DNA from 3 places in the Salmonella sp. HY31 genome. Region 1 is predicted to be linked to each of the others. Evidence: predicted binding sites of a transcription regulator. Region 1 holds the regulator's gene; each other region holds the start of a gene.
What was found. The regulator LexA, encoded in region 1, represses DNA repair genes until DNA is damaged. The targets are predictions, from matches to a motif close to TNCTGTATGTACATACAGNA.
Positions count from the first base shown of each region.

Region 2: the regulator LexA is predicted to act here: its motif matches at 5,079-5,098, upstream of rmuC (DNA recombination protein RmuC).
Region 3: the regulator LexA is predicted to act here: its motif matches at 5,590-5,609, upstream of uvrB (excinuclease ABC subunit UvrB).

Region 1 is NZ_CP170479.1:475,601-483,827, reverse strand. It holds gene ACE15A_RS02310 (conjugal transfer protein TraF) at 1-484, opposite strand, end outside; gene zur (zinc uptake transcriptional repressor Zur) at 731-1,246, shown strand; gene ACE15A_RS02300 (CsbD family protein) at 1,345-1,554, opposite strand; gene ACE15A_RS02295 (hypothetical protein) at 1,576-1,689, opposite strand; gene dinF (MATE family efflux transporter DinF) at 1,679-3,010, opposite strand; gene lexA (transcriptional repressor LexA) at 3,186-3,794, opposite strand; gene ACE15A_RS02280 (diacylglycerol kinase) at 3,903-4,271, opposite strand; gene plsB (glycerol-3-phosphate 1-O-acyltransferase PlsB) at 4,442-6,862, shown strand; gene ubiA (4-hydroxybenzoate octaprenyltransferase) at 6,973-7,845, opposite strand; gene ubiC (chorismate lyase) at 7,859-8,227, opposite strand, start outside.
Region 2 is NZ_CP170479.1:4,700,006-4,708,232, forward strand. It holds gene tatB (Sec-independent protein translocase protein TatB) at 1-37, opposite strand, end outside; gene tatA (Sec-independent protein translocase subunit TatA) at 41-295, opposite strand; gene ubiB (ubiquinone biosynthesis regulatory protein kinase UbiB) at 500-2,140, opposite strand; gene ubiJ (ubiquinone biosynthesis protein UbiJ) at 2,137-2,742, opposite strand; gene ubiE (bifunctional demethylmenaquinone methyltransferase/2-methoxy-6-polyprenyl-1,4-benzoquinol methylase UbiE) at 2,752-3,507, opposite strand; gene rmuC (DNA recombination protein RmuC) at 3,603-5,033, opposite strand; gene udp (uridine phosphorylase) at 5,174-5,935, opposite strand; gene ACE15A_RS22525 (dienelactone hydrolase family protein) at 6,194-7,006, shown strand; partial or broken gene ACE15A_RS22530 (SEC-C metal-binding domain-containing protein) at 7,086-7,217, opposite strand; gene metE (5-methyltetrahydropteroyltriglutamate--homocysteine S-methyltransferase) at 7,433-8,227, opposite strand, start outside.
Region 3 is NZ_CP170479.1:3,190,981-3,199,207, reverse strand. It holds gene bioA (adenosylmethionine--8-amino-7-oxononanoate transaminase) at 45-1,334, opposite strand; gene bioB (biotin synthase BioB) at 1,421-2,461, shown strand; gene bioF (8-amino-7-oxononanoate synthase) at 2,458-3,615, shown strand; gene bioC (malonyl-ACP O-methyltransferase BioC) at 3,599-4,354, shown strand; gene bioD (dethiobiotin synthase) at 4,347-5,033, shown strand; gene uvrB (excinuclease ABC subunit UvrB) at 5,683-7,704, shown strand.

The DNA of each region.
Region 1 (8,227 bases):
CGATAAACGCCACGGAAAGCGTTTGTCCTGGAATACTTACCGCCAACCCGGCGCCGGCATTGGCACGGGCGGTTTTTCCGTTGAGATATTCCAGCTCATCGGCCAAATCGCGCGCGGCCCCCTGAAATTGATTCAGCACGCCGCGCGGATTGAGCAGAATTTGCCCCAGCGTAAGGTTATCGATGACCTCATCGTAGTAATCCACTTTATCGCTGATATCATCAATTTCATCCTGGAGATTGTCTTTATCGGTAATCTGGACGCCGATTGCAGGAAGGACAACAGTGATATTGTCTTCCGGTTTGGCTTTTGCCAGTAATGCCGGGTTTAACAGTACTCCGCTGCCATAATTCGCGGACGCTACGCCCGTCCCGCCCATTGCGTCATTACGCGCTTCTGTCCAGGTATTGGCGGCGCTCGCCTGCTTTGCCATACAAAGCGAGACCGCGATAGCAATTAGTGAAAGTTTGACGTCTTTGTTCACAGTTAGCCCATCTTATTATCAGGTGAAGTAATCTCTCCGCCACGTCTTGCAGGGCAGAGGCGAACTATTGCTGTGAAATAGTGATATTAAAGCCTGTTGTTATAATATCGGCCCTCATTATGTATAGATGAGAATACTGATCCGGAAAAGCTTAGCAGGCGATATATTGTTGCGGGGTAATTTCAGAGTTTTAAGCAGCTCGTGGTAAAGTAGCAGATTAGACTTTCATGCCATTCGAGGTGCTACATGGAAAAGACCACAACGCAAGAGTTACTGGCGCAAGCTGAAAAACTCTGTGCGCAGCGCAACGTGCGCCTGACGCCTCAGCGCCTCGAAGTGCTGCGCCTGATGAGCCTGCAACAGGGCGCGATCAGCGCATACGATCTGCTCGATTTGCTGCGCGAAACGGAACCACAGGCCAAACCGCCCACCATCTACCGCGCGTTGGATTTTTTGCTTGAACAGGGTTTTGTCCATAAAGTGGAATCCACCAATAGTTACGTGGTTTGCCACCTGTTCGATCAGCCAACGCACAGCTCGGCCATGTTTATCTGCGATCGTTGCGGCGTGGTGAAGGAAGAGTGTGCAGAGGGCGTGGAAGACATCATGCATACGCTAGCGGCTAAAATGGGATTTGCGCTACGACATAACGTTATCGAGGCGCACGGCCTGTGCCCCGAGTGCGTAGAAGTGGAAGCGTGCCGCCATCCGGGTGAGTGCAGTCACGATCACTCGGTGCTGGTGAAGAAAAAACCGCGCTAGCCAAAACGGGAAACGGGCGACAATAGAGAGGGTGCCGCCCGCATTCATAAGCAAACAGTGGGAAGCACATCCATGTACTCCTGGTAGGGGAAAACGTATTACCAGCGATAGTTGTTACGGGTTTCCCAGTCAACAACCTCTTTTTCCGCCTGATCTTTCTGGTAACCGTAACGCTCCTGGATTTTACCTACCAGCTGATCGCGTTTACCTTCGATAACGGTCATATCGTCATCGGTCAGTTTGCCCCATTGTTCTTTCATTTTACCTTTAAACTGTTTCCAGTTACCGCCGGCTTCGTCTTTATTCATCATCTTGTCCTCATCATTCGGTTAGGAATAGCAAGTGTTATTCGCCCAAATGCACTGCAATTTCTGCTGGACGTGATAGTAATTGTAGGCAGGAATTCGGACTTCGGTTTTATATTCAGAATTTTTAACCGTCACGACTGGCAAACCATGTACCCTCGCGCCAGTGACGACGCCAGATAAGGGCCAACGACAGACCGCGAAGCGCCAGAAACACGGTTAATGCCAGCCATAAACCATGATTTCCTAATACCGGCAGGGCGAAGAGCGTTAGCGCAAATCCTCCCGCAGCGACCGCCATGCTATTGCGCATTTCGGCGGCGCGCGTCGCGCCAATAAACATGCCGTCAAGCAGATAGCACCATACGCCCACCAGCGGTAATACCACCTGCCAGAGAAGATACCGATCCGCCAGTAGCTGTATTTGCGGCAATGAGGTCAGTAACGCGACAATATGTTCGCCTGCCAGGGCATAGACTGTGGAAAACAACAAGGCCACAATTCCTGACTGGCGACACGCCGCTCGCCAGACATCCAGTAGCTTGCTACCGTCACGCGCGCCGTAAGCCTGACCGGAGTGCGCTTCTACCGCATAAGCAAAGCCGTCCAGCGCATAGGCCGTAAAGGTGAGTAATGTCATCAGTACTGCATTTACTGCGATAATATCGCTGCCCAGCCGCGCGCCTGACACCGTGATTGCGCCAAAACAAAGCTGAAGGAGCAATGAGCGCAGCATGATATCGCGATTGAGCGCCAAAAGACGGCGCACGTTGCCGCGCCAGGCCTGTTTTAGCATATCCAGCGACACGCCGCGGAGATGGAGAACTTTACGCACCATCATGAAGCCGATCAGTAACGTGGCATATTCTGCGATGACCGTCGCCAGGGCGGCACCCTGCACGTTCATATGAAGCCCCATCACCAGCCACAGGTCGAGCGTGATGTTGAGGATATTGCCCACGACCAACAAGATAACGGGTGCCCGCGCATACTGGACGCCTAACAGCCAACCGAGCAGCACCAGATTCGCCAGTGACGCGGGAGCGCTTAGCCAACGAATTTCAAGGAATTGTCTCGCCTGTACCAGGACAGCGTCGTTCCCGCCGACAATATGTAAAGCCAGCTCGATAAGCGGCGTGCGAAATAGCACAATCATCACGCCAGCGCCCAGCGCCAGTAACAACGGCTGAATGAGCGCCCGGGCTAACGCCAGTGGATTTTTGGCGCCAAATGCCTGCGCCGTTAGCCCGGTAGTACTCATACGTAGAAATAGCAGCAGCATGAAAAGAAAGCTGGTGGCAGTCGCGCCCACCGCCACACCGCCCAGGTAAACCGGGCTGTCCAGATGACCAATCACCGCCGTATCGACCAGTCCCAGTAAGGGAACGGTGATGTTAGAAAAAATCATCGGCAACGCAAGACGCCAGAGAGCTTTATCAGAAGAGGTAAAAAACGGCATGGAGAAAAGCCTGACAAGGAGTTAAACGAAACGTGCGCATTGCCGGATGGCAGCGTAACACCTTATCCGGCCTACAAATTAATCATTTCAGCAACTGCATTCCCGTAGGCCTGATAAGCACAGCGCCATCAGGCTACAAGATTGCCGGATGGCGGCGTACAAGGAGATTAAGAGATTACAACCATTCCCCGTTGCGAATAACACCTACCGCCAGCCCTTCAATCGTAAAGCTTTGCTCGCGCAGATCCACCACTATCGGTGTAAACTCGCTGTTTTCCGGCAGCAGCTCCACTTTATTGCCCTGCTTTTTCAGGCGTTTTACTGTCACTTCATCGTCAATGCGAGCGACAACCACCTGGCCATTGCGCACGTCCTGCGTTTTATGTACCGCCAGCAAATCCCCATCCATAATACCGATGTCTTTCATCGACATACCGCTCACGCGCAGCAGGAAATCGGCGCTGGGTTTGAATAAAGAAGGATCGACCTGATAATGGCCTTCAATATGCTGCTGCGCCAGAAGCGGCTCGCCCGCCGCGACACGCCCGACAAGCGGTAATCCGTCCTCTTCTTCCTGTAACAGACGGATGCCTCGCGATGCGCCGGAAACGATTTCAAGCACCCCTTTGCGCGCCAGCGCTTTAAGGTGTTCTTCCGCAGCGTTTGGGGAACGGAACCCCAAACGCTGCGCGATTTCCGCACGCGTCGGTGGCATACCTGTCTGGCTGATGTGATCCCGAATGAGATCAAACACCTCTTGTTGCCTGGCCGTTAACGCTTTCATTCCGCCCCCTGGGTGTATATACAGTCATGCTGTGAGTATATACAGTTAAAGGTGATTTTGGAACCACAAACGGCGCAAAAAACAAGAGATTTATAAAATTTGGAACCTTTATCGAAAATGTGACCATAACAGGATGCCCCAGGTCATCAGGGCAACGAAAATAGACAGCAGTACCGCAGCCGATCCCATATCTTTCGCGCGGCCGGAAAGCTCATGGTATTCAGAACCAATGCGATCAACGACCGCTTCAATAGCGCTGTTGAGGATTTCAACAATCATGATAAGTAAAACGGAACCTATCAATAACACACGGGTAATCGCATCCACATCCAGCCAGCAGGCGATGACGATGCCCAGCAATACCGCGAGGCTTTCCTGGCGAAACGCAGCTTCGTGAGTCCATGCGGCGCGAAATCCTTTCCAGGAATACCCTGCCGCTTTGATAATTCTGGTAAATCCAGTGGTATTATTGGCCATCAAAAGAACCTTTTTACATTATTAACGTCAATGACATTATACGGTTGCCCCGCACGATTCGGACTACCGTAACGCAGCGCGAAGTATGACGGGATACAACAGAAATTCGCTAAACTTTCTGATATCCTTGCAGCGCATTTGCATTATTAACCAGAGGCTTTACATCGTTTATGTCCGGCTGGCCACGAATTTACTACAAATTACTGAATTTACCATTAAGCATACTGGTAAAAAGCAAGTCTATTCCGGCGGAACCCGCTCAGGAATTGGGGCTCGATACTTCTCGTCCCATTATGTATGTCTTGCCATACAACTCAAAAGCGGACTTACTGACGCTGCGCGCTCAATGTCTGGCGCACGATCTCCCGGATCCGCTGGAGCCGCTGGAGATCGACGGCGCGCTGTTGCCGCGCTATGTATTTATTCACGGCGGCCCGCGCGTCTTTACGTATTACACGCCAAAAGAAGAGTCGGTGAAACTTTTTCACGATTATCTCGATCTGCATCGTAGTAATCCGGCTTTGGACGTGCAGATGGTGCCCGTTTCCGTGATGTTTGGCCGCGCTCCGGGTCGTGAAAAGGGAGAAGAGAACCCGCCTCTACGTATGCTGAACGGCGTACAGAAATTTTTTGCCATCTCCTGGCTGGGTCGCGATAGCTTTGTCCGATTCTCGCCGTCCGTCTCATTACGTCGCATGGCTGATGAACACGGCACCGATAAAATCATCGCACAGAAACTGGCGCGCGTGGCGCGTATGCACTTTGCTCGCCAGCGCCTGGCGGCTGTTGGCCCACGCCTGCCCGCCCGTCAGGATCTATTTAACAAACTGCTGGCCTCGAAAGCTATCGCCCGCGCGGTAGAAGACGAAGCGCGCAGTAAGAAAATCTCTCATGAAAAAGCGCAGCAAAACGCCATTGCGCTGATGGAAGAGATCGCGGCGAACTTCTCTTACGAGATGATTCGTTTGACCGACAGGATTTTGGGGTTTACCTGGAACCGGCTTTACCAGGGGATTAACGTGCATAACGCCGAGCGCGTACGCCAACTGGCGCACGACGGGCATGAAATCGTCTATGTGCCCTGTCACCGCAGCCATATGGACTATTTGCTCCTTTCTTATGTGCTGTACCATCAGGGACTGGTTCCGCCGCATATTGCCGCCGGTATCAACCTTAACTTCTGGCCCGCTGGCCCGATTTTCCGCCGTCTGGGCGCGTTCTTTATTCGTCGCACCTTTAAGGGGAATAAACTCTATTCCACCGTCTTTCGCGAATATCTGGGCGAGCTGTTCAGCCGCGGCTACTCCGTAGAATATTTTGTCGAAGGAGGACGTTCGCGTACCGGACGTTTGTTAGATCCGAAAACCGGCACACTGTCGATGACTATCCAGGCGATGCTGCGCGGCGGTACCCGTCCAATTACGTTAGTGCCTATTTACATCGGCTATGAGCACGTCATGGAAGTGGGAACCTATGCTAAAGAACTGCGCGGCGCGACAAAAGAGAAAGAGAGTCTGCCGCAGATGCTGCGCGGTCTGAGCAAGCTGCGCAATCTGGGTCAGGGCTACGTTAACTTTGGCGAACCGATGCCGCTTATGACGTACCTGAATCAGCATGTGCCGGAGTGGCGCGAATCTATCGACCCTATAGAGGCAATACGCCCGGCCTGGCTGACGCCGACGGTAAATAGTATCGCCGCCGATCTGATGGTGCGTATTAACAACGCTGGCGCGGCAAACGCGATGAACCTGTGTTGTACCGCGCTGTTGGCGTCGCGTCAGCGCTCGCTCACCCGCGAGCAGCTTACCGAGCAGCTCGATTGTTATCTCGATCTGATGCGCAATGTCCCTTATTCTACGGACTCAACCGTTCCTGCCGCCAGCGCTGACGAGCTCATCGCTCACGCGCTGCAGATGAATAAGTTTGAGGTCGAGAAAGACACCATTGGCGATATCATCATCCTGCCGCGCGAGCAGGCAGTGTTGATGACCTACTATCGCAACAACATCGCGCATATGTTGATTATGCCTTCGCTGATGGCGGCGATTATCACCCAGCATCGCCGCATTTCGCGTGATGCGTTGCAGCAGCATGTTGAAGCGCTCTATCCGATGTTAAAAGCGGAGCTGTTCCTGCGCTGGGAGCGCGAGGAGTTAGCTGCGGTGATTGACGCACTGGCCAGTGAAATGCAGCGTCAGGGGCTGATTACCGTGCAGGACGACGAACTGCATATCAACCCGGCGCATTCCCGTACGCTGCAACTGCTGGCGGCGGGCGCGCGCGAAACGCTACAGCGTTATGCCATTACGTTCTGGCTGTTGAGCGCCAATCCGTCCATCAACCGCAGTACGCTGGAGAAAGAAAGCCGTACCGTGGCGCAACGTCTGTCTGTCCTGCACGGTATTAACGCGCCGGAGTTTTTCGACAAGGCGGTGTTCAGTTCATTAGTGCTAACGCTACGGGATGAGGGCTATATCAGTGATACCGGCGATGCCGAACCAGCAGAAACGATGAAGATATATCAGATGCTTGCCGATCTGATTACCTCTGATGTCCGTCTGACGATTGAAAGCGCGACGCAGGGCGAGTAAGCCAGCGCCTGAAATGCCCGATGACGCAAGCTTATCGGGCGACTGATATGACGTATTGAAAATTTTGGGTTTGCAGGCCGGGTAAGGCGTAGCCGCCGCCCGGCATGACATCAGAAGTGCCAGTAACTCATCGCCAGCCCTAAAAATAGCACCAGGCCAACGTAGTTATTGTTCATAAAGGCTTTAAAGCAGGCTTCGCGCTCACGGTTCGCAATCAGTTTTTGCTGGTATACAAACAGCGCGCCCGCCACCAGTACAGACCAGTAATATCCCCATCCCAGACCATTCAACCAGCCGATCAGCGCCATTAACGCCATTACGCCAAGCTGCAGAATTCCGATAATCAATTTGTCATAACGACCAAACAGAATCGCGGTCGATTTAATGCCTATCTTGATATCGTCATCTCTGTCGACCATCGCATATTGCGTATCGTAAGCCACCGCCCAGAGAATATTGGCGAGGAACATCAGCCAGCAGCTCAACGGCAGGGATTCGCTCACCGCGGCGAACGCCATGGGAATTGACCAGCCGAAAGCGGCTCCCAGCACTACCTGCGGCAGGTGGGTGTAGCGTTTCATAAAGGGATAAACCCAGGCCAACGCCAGCGCCGCCACGGAAAGCAGAATCGTCATGGCGTTCAGCGTCAGCACCAGCAGAAACGCCAGCAACACCAGTACCACAAACAGGTTGCGCGCTTCTTTCTCTGTCACGGCGCCGCTGGGTAAAGGCCGGTTTACAGTACGTTTTACATGTCCGTCAAATTTACGATCGGCATAATCATTCACCACGCAGCCTGCCGCGCGCATTAACCACACGCCGGCGACAAAAACCGCCAAAATCCACAGCTGAGGCATACCCGGCGTCGCCACCCATAACGCCCAAAGCGTCGGCCAGAGCAGCAGCAACGCGCCAATAGGCTTATCTGTACGCATCAAGCGGTGAAACGCCAGCAGCTTACTCTGCGTCAGGCTCCACTCCATCTTTATCTTCCTCTCAGTACAGCGGCGATGCAGGTAAAAAAAGCTCGGTAAGCAACAGCGGTTTTCCGCTCAACCGCAGGCGAGAGCGGCGCCCCCACAGCGTTGCATCGCGTCCAATTTCAATAAAATCGCGGGTCAGTGTCGATGATGTAAATAGATAACGTCCAAGCGGGGTTTTACCCAGATGTTGTAAGACCTGTTCAGGTCCGCACAGCGTGGATTCCGGTACGACGGTACGTCCGGCAAGCCAGGGCTCGCCGTCAGCGCAAAGAAGTATCTCACGTAGCCAGTAGCGGGATTCGGATGGCAGTAAACCTGACGCTTCCTCGACCTCACTTTGGCCGACAAACGCTTCCCGAATCAGCGTCACGCTTACTCGCTT
Region 2 (8,227 bases), 600 kb from region 1:
ACACTAACAGCAGTTCGCTAAAACCGATATCAAACACGGATTATACCTGCTCTTTATCTTGGCTTTTAGCGTCTTCCTTTTTCGCTTCGCCTTGCTTATCCGCGATAGATTTAGCGGTAAAATCAGCGTCCTGACTGGTTTTATCCTGTTTGGCATCATCATCGCTCATGGCCTTTTTAAAGCCTTTGATAGACGCGCCAAGATCGGAACCGATGGAACCGAGTTTTTTGGTGCCGAACAGCAGTACGACGATGACGGCAACAATCAACAACTGCCAAATACTGATACCACCCATACATGTTCCTCTGTGATAGATGATGAATTATTAGGGCCGCATTATACACATTATCCTTCGCGCTGCCTCTTTGTTAGCCGCTTTCGCCCGCCCTATTCACATACTTTTACATACGACCGGGACGACATTGACTTGCGGCCTGAGAACTGCCTCGAGTGATAATATGTACCTGCGTGACACAACCGGCGTTGAGCGATAAAAATCTCAACGAGTTTTACGCCAGCCAACCAGCCAGACAACTACGCCGCCGACCATGAGCCAGCCAGGCATCAATCCCCATTCAGGACGGTTGACGAGTAAAAATGACCCGCTCAGTAACAGCGTTGCGCCAATTCCCAATAAATAACGAGACTGACTTTGACGCACATGGTTTACCTGTAACTCGCGCGCAATCTTATCAACACTGTGCTGTAAATATTTGCCCTGGCGCAAACTGTCGTACACCAGTTCAGGTATTTCTGGCATTTTTTCGACCCAGAACGGCGCTTTTTCTTTAAGAGCCCGCGTGAGAGCCGGAATACCCACCTGATCTTTGATCCATGACTCAAGAAACGGCTTCGCCGTTTTCCACAAATCAAGCTGAGGATAAAGTTGCCGCCCAACCCCTTCAACATACAATAATGTTTTCTGCAACAACACCAGTTGCGGCTGGACTTCCATATTAAATCGACGTGCTGTATTGAAAAGGTTTAACAACACATGACCAAACGAGATTTCCGCGAGCGGCTTTTCAAAGATAGGTTCACAGACAGTGCGGATGGCAAACTCAAAATCTTCAACGTTGGTATCTGGTGGAACCCAGCCTGAATCGACATGCAGCTCCGCCACCTTTCGGTAATCGCGATTAAAGAACGCGATAAAGTTTTCTGCCAGATAGCGCTTATCTTCTTTGTTTAGCGACCCGACGATACCGCAATCAATGCCAATATATTGCGGATTTTCAGGGTGTTCATAGCTGACAAAAATATTTCCCGGATGCATGTCCGCATGGAAAAAGCTATCGCGGAAAACCTGGGTGAAGAAAACTTTGACCCCGCGTTCCGCAAGCAGTTTCATGTTGGTGCCGTTCTTTTCCAGCGCCGCCACATCCGAAACCGGAATGCCGTATATCCGCTCCATCACCATCATGTTCTGGCTACAGTAATCGGAGTACACCTCCGGGATATACAGCATGGGACTATTTTCAAAATTGCGCCGTAGCTGAATCGCGTTGGCCGATTCCCGCAGCAGATTCAGCTCATCGATCAGCGTTTTCTCATACTCACGCACCACTTCCGTCGGGCGCAGACGACGCCCATCCGGCAACAGGCGTGGCACCCAACGGGCAAGGCGATAAATCAATTTCAGGTCTGCCTGAATTACCGGCAAAATATCCGGGCGAATGACTTTAATGACTACGTCTTTACCGTTTGATTTCAATCGCGCGGTATGTACCTGGGCGATTGACGCCGACGCTAAAGGCTGGATATCAAAGTCGTCAAACCAGGCTTCGACAGGTAATCCCCCCATCGCTTCTTCAATCTGGGCTTTCGCCAGCCGACCATCGAATGGCGCGACTTTATCCTGGAGCAACGCGAGCTGATCGGCGATTTGCGGCGGGAACAGGTCACGGCGCGTGGAGAGCATCTGACCAAATTTGATCCAGACCGGCCCCAGCTCTTGCAACGCCAGTCTTAATCGTTCACCCAGCAATTTATCTTTATGCCGGTTTGGCATCCAGAACAGCGAATAGCGCCATAACCGGAGTGGCAGTGTAAGACGCATTCGGGGAATGAGTTCATCAAGGCCGTAGCTTAAAAAGGTGCGGATGATGAAATATAGGCGCCGTACTTCACCTGGCGTCATTTGGCCTCCAGTTTTTCCAGCCGTGTGGTCAGAGCCTCTACGGCGCGCTCAACAGCCGCGGTTTCTTCTGCAAACCATGCGACTTCCAGCGGGCCAGGCGCCATACGCCACTCTTCAGTGATCGCTTCAGCGGCATAACGCTGCTGGCGCTGAAACCCGTGGCGCAGGAATTTAGCCCCGCCACGCAGGACCTTACCGATACTTTCCGCCGCAATATCGCCAGTGTATGGCGCCAACAGCTCCGCAGGATCGAATTCGGCGAGATCGGCGAGCGCCACAAAATTTTGCACGACCTGAATATCGCCCTGCACTTCCAGTTCGCCGCTGCGAATCAGCGCGGCCAACTGCTGACGATCGCGTAGTTTTGGCAAAACGCCAGCTTGTGTGATTACCGTACAGTCCGCTTCGCCTTCCCATGCCCCCAGCACATCAACCTGGCGTTCGCTGAATACCAGGACTAATGGCGTCGAAAATCCCTTGAGCTCCACACGCAGTACTTTTCCCTGTAAGCGCGTTCTGGCTGATTTCAGCGCTGGCGAACGATACAGAAACGTATTGAGGAGACCTTCAATTCCTGCGGTCACTAAGGGTTTAAAAGGCATTCCACCCTCCTAGAATTTATAACCACGGTGCAATGCCACAACGCCCGCCGTCAGATTGTAATAATCCACGCTCTCAAATCCGGCATCCTGCATCATGGCTTTTAAGGTATCCTGATCGGGATGCATACGGATGGATTCCGCGAGATACCGATAGCTATCCGCATCGTTCGCGACCATCGAGCCAATACGCGGTAAAATATGGAAAGAATAGGCGTCATACGCTTTACTCAGCGGCTCAATGATAGGCTTAGAAAATTCAAGCACCAGTAAACGTCCGCCGGGTTTCAACACACGGAACATTGACCGCAGAGCTTTTTCTTTTTCCGTTACATTGCGCAAACCAAACGAAATGGTAATGCAATCAAACGTATTGTCAGGGAAAGGCAGTGCTTCGGCATTCGCCTGCACATACTCTACGTTGCCGATCACGCCGATATTACGCAGCTTCTCACGTCCCATTTTGAGCATAGAATCATTAATATCCGCCAGGATAACTTTGCCAGTTTCCCCGACCATACGTGAAAATTTCGCGGTAAGATCGCCCGTACCGCCCGCTAAATCGAGAACGGTTTGTCCACGACGCACGCCACTGCAATCAATGGTGAAGCGCTTCCACAAACGATGAATGCCAAATGACATTAAGTCATTCATCACATCGTACTTTGACGCCACAGAATGAAAAACGTGGGCCACCATGTCAGCTTTCTGCTCTTTAGCGACGGTCTGAAAGCCAAAGTGCGTCGTTTCTTGTGAATCTTCCACCATCTCAGTGCCTGCTTATCGATAAAAATGTTCAAGAAGTGTAACAGATTGGGCCAATTTGCCCTACTCTGCGCCAGGACTAAACTACTCCGTATGGGTTAACTTAACTGCTGCTTCACCCGTTCATCATTGGGATAATGTTCGTCTTGTCGCCCTTCAGGAATCGATCGTAAACGATATTCTTCATCTTGCGTAACGGCCTGTTCCGCTAAATCCGGATTAATCTCGCGTTTGATTTCCACGCCTAACCCCCGGAAGGCCTCCGCCTGCGCCAAAACGTTGCCACGCCCCGACGCGAGTTTTTTCATCGCCTGGCGGTAGTTATCCTGCGCTTTATCCAGACTCTGGCCGATCGCTGACATATCATCAACGAACAACCGCATTTTATCGTAGAGCTTACTGGCTCTGTCCGCGATGTGCTGCGCATTGCGGCTCTGGTGTTCATAGCGCCACAGGTTGGCGATTGTCCGTAATGCCACCAGTAGCGTCGTGGGACTTACCAGCATAATGTTATTTTTCAGCGCCTCGGTTATCAGTTCGGGCTGTTTATCTAACGCCAGCAGGAAAGCGGGTTCTACGGGGATAAACATCAGAACATAGTCCAGCGAGCGGAGCCCGGGAAGCTGCTGATAGTCTTTACGCCCCAGTAAGCGAATGTGATTGCGCACCGAGGCGATGTGCTCCTGTAAAGCAGCCTCGCGCGTATAGTCATCTTCAGCATTAAAGTAACGCTCATAGGCGACTAACGTCATTTTAGCGTCGATGACGACATCTTTGCCCTGCGGCAAGCGGACGATGACATCCGGCTGCATCCGCGAGCGCGCATCGTTCTCAATACTGACCTGGGTTTCGTATTCGTAGCCTTCACGCAGTCCGGATGCCTCCAGTACCCGCGCCAGCACAACTTCGCCCCAGTTTCCCTGCGCCTTATTGTCCCCTTTCAGGGCGCGCGTCAGGTTGATTGCTTCCTGCGCCATCTGCGCATTAAGCTGCTGCAAGTTACGAATTTCGTGCGCCAGCGTATGCCGCTCCTGCGCTTCTTTGCCAAAACTCTCCTGAACCTGACGGCGAAAACCGTCCAGTTGCTCACGCAGCGGCGTCAGCAGGCTATTCAGGCTTTGTCGGTTTTGTTCGTCTACACGACGATTACTGTGTTCAAAGATACGGTTCGCCAGATTTTCAAACTGTTCGCTTAAACGCTGTTCGCTGTTGATCATCTGACGGATTTTGTCTTCCGCGTGTTGCTGAGTCGCTTCCAGACGGGTCGTGACTTCACGTAGATCGGCTTCCAGAGAGGTATTAATACTGTGCAGGCTACGCAGTTCGTTATTAAGTAACTCGCATTCGCTACGCCAGTGCGCTTCTTGCGCTAATTGCTGCCGGGCTGCGCTCAGTTCGATATCCAGCTCCCGCCGTTCTTCGATAAGCTCGGCGCGGATTTGATCGGCGTGCGCTTTCGTCGCCAGCCAGCCAATAACCGCCCCAGCCGCCAGCGCCACGACGGCACTTATCATAAGAGTAATATCCACAACGCCTCCCCCTGGAACCACACAGTCCTGCACAAAATAGAATTGTGCTGTATAAACGTCCAGTTTAAAAGGAATTTCCTGCGAGGCGCCACGCAAAAAGAAAAGGCCGAACACGTCGGCCTTTGCAAAAGAGAGGGGAATTACAGCAGACGACGGGCCGCTTCCACGACGATTTTCACCGCGTGGCTTTCAGTTTGTTTCATCGTTTCCGCATTCGGAATCTCTTGTTGGGTACGGTTGACGATAACCCCCGCCACCATACCTGCGCGTAAACCCTGGCTTGCACACATGGTTAACAGCGTAGCGGATTCCATTTCGTAGTTCATCACGCCCATCGCCTGCCACTCTTCCATAGAACCTTTGAAGCGACGAACAACGCGACCAGAATAGGTGTCGTAACGTTCCTGACCCGGATAGAAAGTGTCGGAAGAGGCGGTTACGCCAACGTGAGTCGTGGCACCAATCGATTTCGCAGCTTCAACCAGCGCAGTGGTGCAGGAAAAGTCGGCAACGGCCGGGAATTCCATCGGCGCAAAATGCAGGCTCGCCCCATCCAGACGAACGGATGCGGTCGTTACCAAAACGTCGCCGACATTGATGTGCGGCTGAATCGCCCCCGTGGTGCCGATACGCAAGAAAGTACGAATACCCAGTTGCGCCAGTTCTTCCACGGCAATAGAGGTAGACGGACCGCCGATACCAGTAGAGCAAACGATAACTGCCTTGCCATCCAGCTCAGCGCGCCAGGAGGTGAACTCGCGGTGTGATGCCAGCTTAACCGGCTTATCCATCAGCGCGGCGATCTTTTCCACACGCTCAGGATCGCCAGGGACGATGGCGAGCTGGGCCCCTTGTAAATCGTTTTTGGTGAGGCCGAGATGAAAAACATCAGACTTGGACATATAAAACTCCTCTGTGAATCGGGTTTGTCAGAAGAAGCAAAGAGACACTTTACCTAAGACATAAAGATATTTTCGTGACAGCAATCACTATGGCGTAAAACAATTGCATTCAATTACCATTAAAAAGTGATGTGCATCACAATAAATAATCAATATCGCCAGGCATTGCACAAAAGATAGCCGCTTTAAGGCAATGTGGTTTGTTACACACTGTCTATAGTTAAGATTGCGCTATTTTTTAAGGGTACGGAGAATACCATGACAACGACACATCCATCCGGCTTTGCACCTGCAGCCTCCCCGCTTGCCCCTACGATGATTCATACCCCTGATGAGGCCATTAGCGCGGGGGTAACGTCAATTCCCTCTCAGGGCGACGACATGCCAGCCTATTACGCCAAACCAAAAGCGAACAACAGTGCGCTGCCTGTGGTCATTGTGGTGCAGGAAATTTTTGGCGTACACGAACACATTCGCGATATTTGCCGACGGCTGGCGCTGGAAGGCTATCTCGCCATCGCGCCGGAACTCTATTTCCGCGAAGGCGACCCCAATGATTTCGCCGATATACCCACATTATTGAGCGGGCTGGTGGGTAAGGTACCGGATTCGCAAGTCCTTGCTGACCTGGATCACGTCGCCAGTTGGGCCTCGCGCAACGGCGGGGATGCGCATCGGCTGATGATCACCGGTTTTTGTTGGGGAGGCCGGATAACCTGGCTGTACGCCGCGCACAATCCACAGTTAAAAGCGGCGGTAGCGTGGTACGGCAAGCTAGTGGGCGACACGTCGCTCAACTCGCCGAAGCATCCCGTTGACATTGCCACCGATCTTAACGCGCCGGTACTGGGTTTATACGGCGGGCAGGATACCAGTATTCCACAGGAGAGCGTGGAAACCATGCGTCAGGCGCTACGCGCCGCTAACGCGAAGGCGGAAATCGTGGTCTATCCCGATGCAGGGCACGCATTTAATGCCGACTATCGTCCGGGCTACCACGAAGCCTCAGCAAAAGACGGCTGGCAAAGAATGCTGGAATGGTTCGCGCAGTACGGTGGGAAAAAAGGCTAACAACAGCGCATTACGATGTTTGTTGGGTCTACGATGCCGGAGTCGGTGTAGGCTCAACAACGCGTCATAACCACGTTAGCTATGCTTTACCGCAGCATTTTTTATATTTTTTGCCGCTGCCGCAGGGACAGGGGTCGTTGCGGCTGACGACGCTCCCATTTTTACGCGCGTCCTGCGCCAGCCAGCGCATGAGCGACGCCATCGGATAGACCGCCACAATACTTTCCAATGACGCTATCCACCTGGTGATCATTCATACGTCGGATCTTTTTATTATCATGATCGCCAAGTAGCCAGATCAGAAAATAAAAAAAGAAATGAGAAGAACGGTAAACAGTGACAACAGTTGGTCAGGTAAAGCGCAGGCGCTACCCGTCAAAGGGTAGCGCCGCCTTGATGCCGGATAAACGCAGCGGCCAGGCTGGATTATTTCGCCTGACGCAGATTGTGTGCCGCTTTGACCATGTTCGCTAACGCCGCGCGGGTTTCCGGCCAACCGCGAGTTTTCAGACCGCAGTCCGGATTCACCCACAGGCGTTGTGCCGGAATACGCTGTGCCGCTTTCTTCAGCAAGGCTTCGATCCATTCGACGCTCGGCACGTTCGGCGAATGAATATCATACACGCCCGGCCCGATTTCGTTCGGATAATCGAACGCTTCAAACGACTCCAGCAACTCCATATCGGAACGCGAGGTTTCGATGGTGATCACGTCCGCATCCAGCGCCGCAATGGAGTCCATGATGTCATTAAACTCGCAGTAGCACATATGGGTGTGAATCTGGGTGTCGTCTTTCGCTACCGCCGCGTTGATGCGAAAGGCTTCTACGCCCCATTCCAGATAGGCGTCCCAGTCGCTGCGACGCAATGGTAAACCTTCGCGTAGCGCCGGCTCGTCGATCTGAATAATCCCGATCCCCGCAGCCTCCAGATCCGCTACTTCATCACGCAGCGCCAGCGCAATCTGTTTCGCAATCGTTTCGCGGGTCACGTCTTCGCGGGGAAACGACCAGCAAAGAATAGTCACCGGGCCGGTCAGCATCCCTTTTACCGGCTTGTCGGTCAGCGACTGGGCATATTTTGCCCACTCCACGGTAATCGGCGCCGGACGACTGATATCGCCGATTACCACCGGCGGCTTCACGCAGCGGGAACCATAGCTTTGCACCCAACCATTCTGGGTAAAGACGAAGCCGTCCAGGTGCTCGCCAAAATATTCCAC
Region 3 (8,227 bases), 2.1 Mb from region 1:
GACTCACCAGAAGTGTAGCCAGAAGCCGCGCCGCTTACCGCTGATTAATGGCTAAAAAATGTTTCATTGTGTACCGCGTCATTAACCGCCTGGGTCAGACGGCGCAACTGCTCTGGACGAATAATGTAGGGCGGCATCAGATAGATTAGTTTGCCGAACGGCCTGATCCAGACGCCTTGCCCGACGAAGAAGCGCTGAAGCGCCGCCATATTGACCGGATGTGTGGTTTCAACCACCCCAATCGCGCCCAACACCCGCACATCCGCCACCCAGGGCGAACGTTGTGCGGGGGCTAACTCAGCGCGTAACTGAGACTCGATGGACGCCACCTGTTGGCGCCATTCGCCGCTTTCCAGCAGCGTCAGGCTGGCGCAGGCGGCGGCGCAGGCCAGCGGATTCCCCATAAACGTCGGGCCATGCATAAAACACCCCGCCTCGCCGTTGCTAATAGTCTCTGCAACCTGGCGTGTGGTGAGCGTTGCCGAGAGGGTCATGGTGCCGCCGGTTAACGCTTTGCCGAGACACAGAATATCCGGCGCGATCCCGGCGTGCTCGCAGGCGAACAGTTTGCCGGTACGGCCAAACCCGGTGGCTATTTCATCGGCAATCAGCAGAATGCCTTCGCGATCGCACATGTTACGGATACGCCTGAGCCATTGTGGATGATATATGCGCATCCCGCCCGCGCCCTGGACGATGGGTTCCAGAATCACGGCAGCTATTTCATGGCGATGCGCGGCCATCAGGCGGGCAAATGGCGCAATGTCGCTTTCATCCCATTCGCCATCCATCCGGCTTTGCGGCGCCGGCGCGAACAGATTTTCCGGCAGATAGCCTTTCCACAAGCTGTGCATGGAGTTATCCGGATCGCACACTGACATCGCGCCGAACGTGTCGCCATGATAACCGTTGCGGAACGTCAGGAAACGCTGACGCGATTCGCCCCGCGCCCGCCAGTATTGCAGCGCCATCTTCATGGCCACCTCCACCGACACCGAACCGGAGTCGGCCAAAAAGACACACTCCAGCGGCTCAGGCGTTATCGCGACCAGTTTACGGCACAGATTCACCGCAGGCTTGTGGGTTATGCCGCCGAACATCACATGCGACATGGCGTCAATTTGCGATTTCATCGCCGCGTTCAATTGCGGGTGGTTGTAACCATGAATGGCCGCCCACCAGGAGGACATCCCCTCAATCAGGCGTTCGCCCGAGGCGAGGATCAGTTCGCAGCCTTCGGCCCGCTCAACGGGATATACCGGCAGCGGCGAGGTCATGGAAGTGTAAGGATGCCAAATATGGCGTTTATCGAAGGCAAGATCGTCCGTTGTCATAATCGACTTGTAAACCAAATTAAAAAGATTTAGGTTTACGAGTCTACACCATATCAAAAACAAACAACATATTTTGGAGAAGCCCGATGGCTCGCCACCCACGCTGGACACTGTCGCAAGTAACCGAATTATTTGAAAAACCACTGCTGGAATTGCTGTTTGAAGCGCAGCAAATTCATCGCCAGCATTTCGACCCACAGCAGATACAGGTCAGTACGCTGTTGTCGATTAAAACCGGTGCCTGCCCGGAGGATTGTAAATACTGCCCGCAGAGCTCGCGCTATAAAACCGGACTGGAAGCCGAGCGTTTAATGGAGGTCGAGCAGGTACTGGACTCCGCCCGCAAAGCGAAAAACGCTGGTTCGACCCGCTTCTGTATGGGGGCGGCCTGGAAGAATCCGCATGAACGCGATATGCCTTATCTGGAGCAGATTGTACAGGGCGTCAAAGCGATGGGGCTGGAAACATGTATGACGCTCGGCATGTTGAACGAGAGCCAGGCGCAGCGTCTGGCTAACGCCGGGCTGGATTACTACAACCACAACCTCGATACCTCGCCGGAGTTTTACGGCAATATCATCACCACCCGTACCTATCAGGAGCGCCTCGACACGCTGGAAAAAGTCCGTGAAGCAGGGATTAAAGTGTGCTCCGGCGGCATTGTCGGTCTGGGCGAAACGGTCAACGATCGCGCCGGACTGTTGTTGCAGCTCGCGAATCTGCCGACGCCGCCGGAAAGTGTGCCAATCAACATGCTCGTGAAGGTGAAAGGCACGCCGCTTGCGGATAACGATGACGTGGATGCGTTTGATTTTATTCGTACTATCGCCGTGGCGCGCATCATGATGCCGACCTCATACGTGCGTCTTTCTGCAGGGCGTGAACAGATGAACGAGCAGACTCAGGCGATGTGTTTTATGGCCGGGGCGAACTCGATTTTCTATGGCTGCAAATTGTTAACTACGCCAAATCCGGCAGAGGACAAGGATCTGCAGTTATTCCGCAAGCTGGGACTGAATCCGCAGCAGACCAGGGTGCTGGCGGGCGATAACGAGCAGCAGCAACGTCTGGAGCAGACGCTGATGACGCCGGACACTGATGATTATTACAACGCGGCAGCATTATGAGTTGGCAACAACGCGTCGACGATGCGCTGACGGCGCGTCGGGCGACGGATACGTTGCGCCGCCGCTATGTGGTGTCGCAGGGCGCCGGACGCTGGCTGGTAGCGAACGGGCGACAGTATCTTAACTTCTCCAGCAATGATTACCTCGGCTTAAGTCAGCATCCGCAGATCATTCGCGCCTGGCAACAGGCGGCGACGCGTTTTGGCGTCGGCAGCGGCGGGTCGGGGCATATCAGCGGTTATTCCGTGGCGCACCAGGCGTTAGAGGAGGAACTGGCGCAATGGTTAGGATATCCGCGCGCGTTGCTGTTTATCTCTGGCTTTGCGGCGAATCAGGCGGTTATTACCGCGTTAATGAAAAAAAACGACCGGATTGTGGCCGACAGGTTGAGTCATGCTTCGTTGCTGGAGGCCGCTAATCAGAGTCCGGCGCAGCTTCGTCGCTTTATCCATAATGATACGCGGCATCTGTCGCGTTTACTGCAATCGCCCTGCCTGGGTCAGAAACTGGTCGTGACGGAAGGTATGTACAGTATGGACGGCGATAGCGCGCCGCTGGCGGAAATCCAGCACATTGCCCACAAGCATCATGCCTGGCTGTTGGTTGATGATGCGCACGGCATCGGCGTGACTGGCGATGAGGGGCGGGGCACCTGCTGGCAACAGGGGGTGAAGCCTGAGTTGCTGGTGGTGACTTTCGGTAAAGGATTTGGCGTCAGCGGCGCCGCGGTGCTCTGTTCGGAAAGCGTCGCGGATTATCTGCTGCAATTCGCCCGTCATCTGGTTTACAGCACCAGTATGCCCCCCGCGCAGGCGCAGGCGTTAAGCGCCTCGCTGGCCGTGATCCGTAGCGATGAAGGTTGTGAACGGCGCGAAAAACTCGCCGCTCTGGTTCAGCGCTTTCGGGCGGGCGTTAACGCGTCCCGATTTACGCTACTGAATGCCCATAGTGCCATCCAGCCGTTAATGGTGGGCGATAACAGCCGCGCGCTGCGCCTGGCGGAGGCGCTGCGTCGACAAGGATGCTGGGCGACGGCGATTCGCCCGCCGACGGTGCCTGTCGGTACGGCGCGCCTGCGCTTAACGTTAACGCAGGCGCATGAAGCGTGCGATATTGATCGTCTGCTGGAGGTGCTGCATGGCGCAGGTGAATAAGCAGGCTATTGCGGCGGCGTTTGGCCGGGCCGCATCGCAATATGAACAGCACGCCTCTTTGCAGCAACACAGCGCGGATGCGCTGCTGACGCTGTTGGCAGGCCGTCACTTTGCCAGTGTATTGGACGCAGGCTGTGGCCCCGGACGTATGAGCCGTTACTGGCGTGAACGGGGGAGCGAAGTGACTGCCCTGGATCTTTCGCTGCCGATGCTGCAACAGGCGCGCGATCGTAAGGCGGCGCATCACTATTTGCTGGCGGATATCGAAGCGATTCCCCATGACGCCGGCATTTTTGACCTGGCCTGGAGCAACCTGGCGGTCCAGTGGTGCGGTGATTTACGCGACGCGTTGAGCGAGTTGTACCGGGTCGTACGGCCCGGCGGCGTGGTGGCATTTACCACGTTGTGCCAGGGATCGTTGCCGGAACTGCGTCAGGCATGGCAGGCCGTCGATAATCGCGCTCACGCGAATAGCTTTTTGCCGGAAGAGGCAATTGACCACGCGCTACGCGGCTGGCGGGCGTATCGTCATACTCAGGCGATGACATTGTGGTTTGAGGATGCCCTGAGCGCGATGCGCTCGCTCAAAGGAATTGGCGCCACTCATCTTCATGAAGGGCGGGAGTCTGATGTGTTAACCCGCGCCCGGCTTAGAAAAATTCAGTTGGCATGGCCGCAGCGGCAGGGGAAATATCCGCTGACGTACCATCTTTTTATGGGAGTGATTGAACGTGACTAAACGCTATTTCGTCACCGGTACTGATACCGAAGTCGGTAAAACGGTCGCCAGTTGCGCCTTATTGCAGGCCGCAACGCAGTTAGGTTATCAAACCGTAGGCTATAAGCCCGTCGCTTCCGGCAGCGAAATGACAACCGACGGGCTACGCAATAGCGATGCGTTGGCCTTGCAGCGTAACAGCAGCCTGCCGCAACCTTATTCTGCTATCAATCCTTATACTTTTGCCGAGCCTACCTCTCCCCACATCGTTAGCGCCGACGAAGGCCGGACGATAGAGGCGGCGGTGTTATCACGCGGATTGCGAACGCTGGAGGCGCAGGCAGATTGGGTGTTGACAGAAGGGGCAGGCGGCTGGTTTACGCCGCTCTCTGCCACACTGACGTTTGCCGACTGGGTACAGGCGGAGCGGTTGCCGGTGATTCTGGTCGTTGGCGTCAAGCTGGGCTGTATTAATCACGCCATGCTGACGGCGCTGGCGGTAAAACAGGCCGGGTTGCCGCTTGCCGGATGGATAGCCAACGACGTACAGCCGCCGGGCGCGCGTCATAGTGAATATCTCGCTACGCTTCGCCGCGTCATACCGGCCCCGCTATTAGGGGAAATTCCGTGGCTGGGCGTTTCCCCCTCTCAGGCTGCAACAGGACAGTATCTTGATCTTAGCCCCCTGGAGCGGTCATAACCTCGCTTAAAAACCGCCTTCTTGCAGGATCAGACGATCCTGCTGTTCTTTCGCCAGACCCTCCTGGCTTCATCCTGATAAAAATGTGCAAAATGTGAGCGTGTACGCATCAGTTTTTCCCGCTACGTTAGCCAATAATCAGCCAAAAATAGCGATAATTTTTTTTTATCGCCCGGCGAAAACGTCCGGCGCTGATTTTGCCAGGCGGCAGGGGATACGGGCTGGAAGCAGTTATCCACTATTCCTGTGGATAACCTTGTGTATTAGAGTTAGAAAACACAACGTAAGCGAGAGGCGACGCGGCCTGCGACTAAATTGGCGCGAAAGACGGCTTGAGAAAATATCCCTTTTTAGACAGCGAGTTATATAAAATCAATGGTTGTAAAGGAAGGGGGAGGCATTGACATAAAACTTTCATCATACGTCTTGACAAATGTTAAAAAAGACTCTGGTCTGGGGATAACCGCATGCTGCTGGAATTTTATTCCGCGACTGTCTACATTTTGCCTCGCGACGGCGTGGGTTATTTGCCGATAGCCACTATACATTAAAGTGTTACTGTTTTTTCATCCAGTATTTTTTATTGGCAATATTCACCGCCAGGAGTAAAATTATACACCTGCCCGCTCACACCTTCAGGTAGCCGCCCATGAGTAAACCGTTCAAACTGAATTCCGCTTTTAAACCTTCTGGCGATCAGCCGGACGCTATACGTCGCCTGGAAGAGGGACTGGAGGACGGGCTGGCGCATCAGACGCTATTGGGCGTAACCGGCTCCGGGAAGACATTCACCATTGCCAACGTCATTGCTGACTTGCAGCGGCCAACGATGGTGCTTGCGCCCAATAAAACCCTGGCGGCGCAGCTCTACGGCGAAATGAAAGAGTTTTTCCCGGAAAACGCGGTGGAGTATTTCGTCTCCTACTATGACTACTATCAGCCGGAAGCGTATGTGCCAAGTTCGGATACGTTTATCGAAAAAGACGCTTCGGTAAACGAACATATTGAGCAAATGCGGTTGTCGGCAACGAAAGCTCTGCTTGAGCGACGCGATGTCGTGGTGGTGGCTTCCGTGTCCGCTATTTACGGGCTGGGCGATCCGGATCTCTATCTGAAAATGATGCTGCATCTGACGGTCGGAATGCTGATTGACCAGCGTGCAATTTTGCGTCGGCTGGCGGAATTGCAATACACCCGTAACGATCAAGCTTTTCAGCGCGGCACCTTTCGCGTGCGCGGCGAAGTGATCGACATCTTCCCGGCTGAATCTGACGACATTGCGCTACGCGTTGAGCTGTTTGATGAAGAAGTGGAACGTCTGTCGCTGTTTGACCCGTTAACCGGGCAGGTAGAGTCAACGGTGCCACGTTATACCATCTATCCCAAAACGCACTACGTGACGCCGCGCGAGCGTATTCTGCAGGCGATGGAAGAGATAAAAGATGAGCTGGCGGACAGGCGTAAGGTCCTGTTGGCGAATAATAAGCTGCTTGAAGAGCAGCGATTAAGCCAGCGCACGCAGTTCGATTTAGAGATGATGAACGAGCTGGGCTACTGCTCAGGCATTGAAAACTATTCCCGCTTCCTGTCGGGTCGTGGGCCGGGCGAACCGCCGCCAACCTTGTTCGATTATCTGCCCGCCGATGGACTGCTGGTAGTGGATGAGTCCCACGTCACGATCCCGCAGATAGGCGGCATGTATCGCGGCGACCGGGCGCGCAAAGAGACGCTGGTCGAGTATGGCTTCCGTCTGCCTTCGGCGTTGGATAACCGTCCGCTGAAGTTTGAAGAGTTTGAAGCCTTGGTGCCGCAAACCATCTATGTTTCCGCCACGCCTGGCAACTATGAGCTGGAGAAATCTGGTGATGAGGTGGTGGATCAGGTCGTGCGACCGACCGGGCTGTTGGACCCGATCATTGAAGTGCGTCCGGTGGCAACCCAGGTGGACGATCTGCTTTCCGAAATCCGTCAACGTGCGGTCATTAATGAACGCGTCCTTGTCACTACGCTCACCAAACGGATGGCGGAAGATTTGACCGAATATCTGGAAGAGCACGGCGAGCGCGTGCGTTACCTGCACTCGGATATTGATACCGTGGAGCGCATGGAAATCATCCGCGATTTGCGTCTGGGCGAGTTTGACGTTCTGGTGGGGATTAACCTGCTGCGCGAAGGGCTGGATATGCCGGAAGTCTCGCTGGTGGCGATTCTGGACGCCGATAAAGAGGGCTTCCTGCGCTCCGAACGTTCCCTGATTCAGACCATAGGTCGCGCGGCGCGTAACGTTAACGGTAAAGCGATTCTGTATGGCGATAAAATCACGCCGTCGATGGCGAAGGCGATTGGTGAAACCGAGCGTCGTCGCGAGAAGCAGCAGAAGTACAACGAAGAACACGGTATCACTCCGCAGGGACTGAACAAAAAAGTGGTCGACATCCTGGCGTTGGGGCAGAACATTGCGAAAACCAAAGCGAAGGGGAAAGGCAAGGGCCGTTCTACGGCAAAAGCCGGGATTGTCGAACTGGATATGACGCCGAAAGCGTTGCAGCAGAAAATTCATGAGCTGGAAGGGCAAATGATGCAGCACGCGCAAAATCTGGAGTTTGAAGAAGCCGCGCAAATTCGCGACCAGTTGCATCAGCTACGCGAGTTGTTTATCGCGGCATCCTGACAACGCGTCGATCGTCGGCGCTTTCGCATTGTGAGTAGCATCAGGTAAGGGGTACATACATCACCTGTATAATTGCCTGCTTTTGATAGTTTTAGTCCAACAGCAAGGGCTGAGTTAGTCAGGAACGGAAAACAGTTACAGGCGTTGATCAACGAGATTGCCTGAAATATCAAAAAAAACAGTAACTTAGGTGGTTAAATCACTACTGAAGAAAATTAGCGTTGAGGTCGAGCTCAACGCTAAAAGTACCTGTCTCCCCAGCTATGAGAAAAACTGCTTCGTATTATCGGTATAGCTATTCTTATGGTCGTCATTTTAATCTTATGTGAGTTCGTTGAAAGAGTGTTATGGCAGCAGATTACATCATTCTACGTAAAAATGGGGTGATGGAAGTCCTGGCATTTATAAGTAAGGTGCTAAAAATACTGGGTGACTAGCCCAAAATAATAACTAATATGGCCTTTTATTTAAAGTTGAGAATATCTGTATCCGCTACTTTGGGTTACTTCCAGATCAGGGAGGG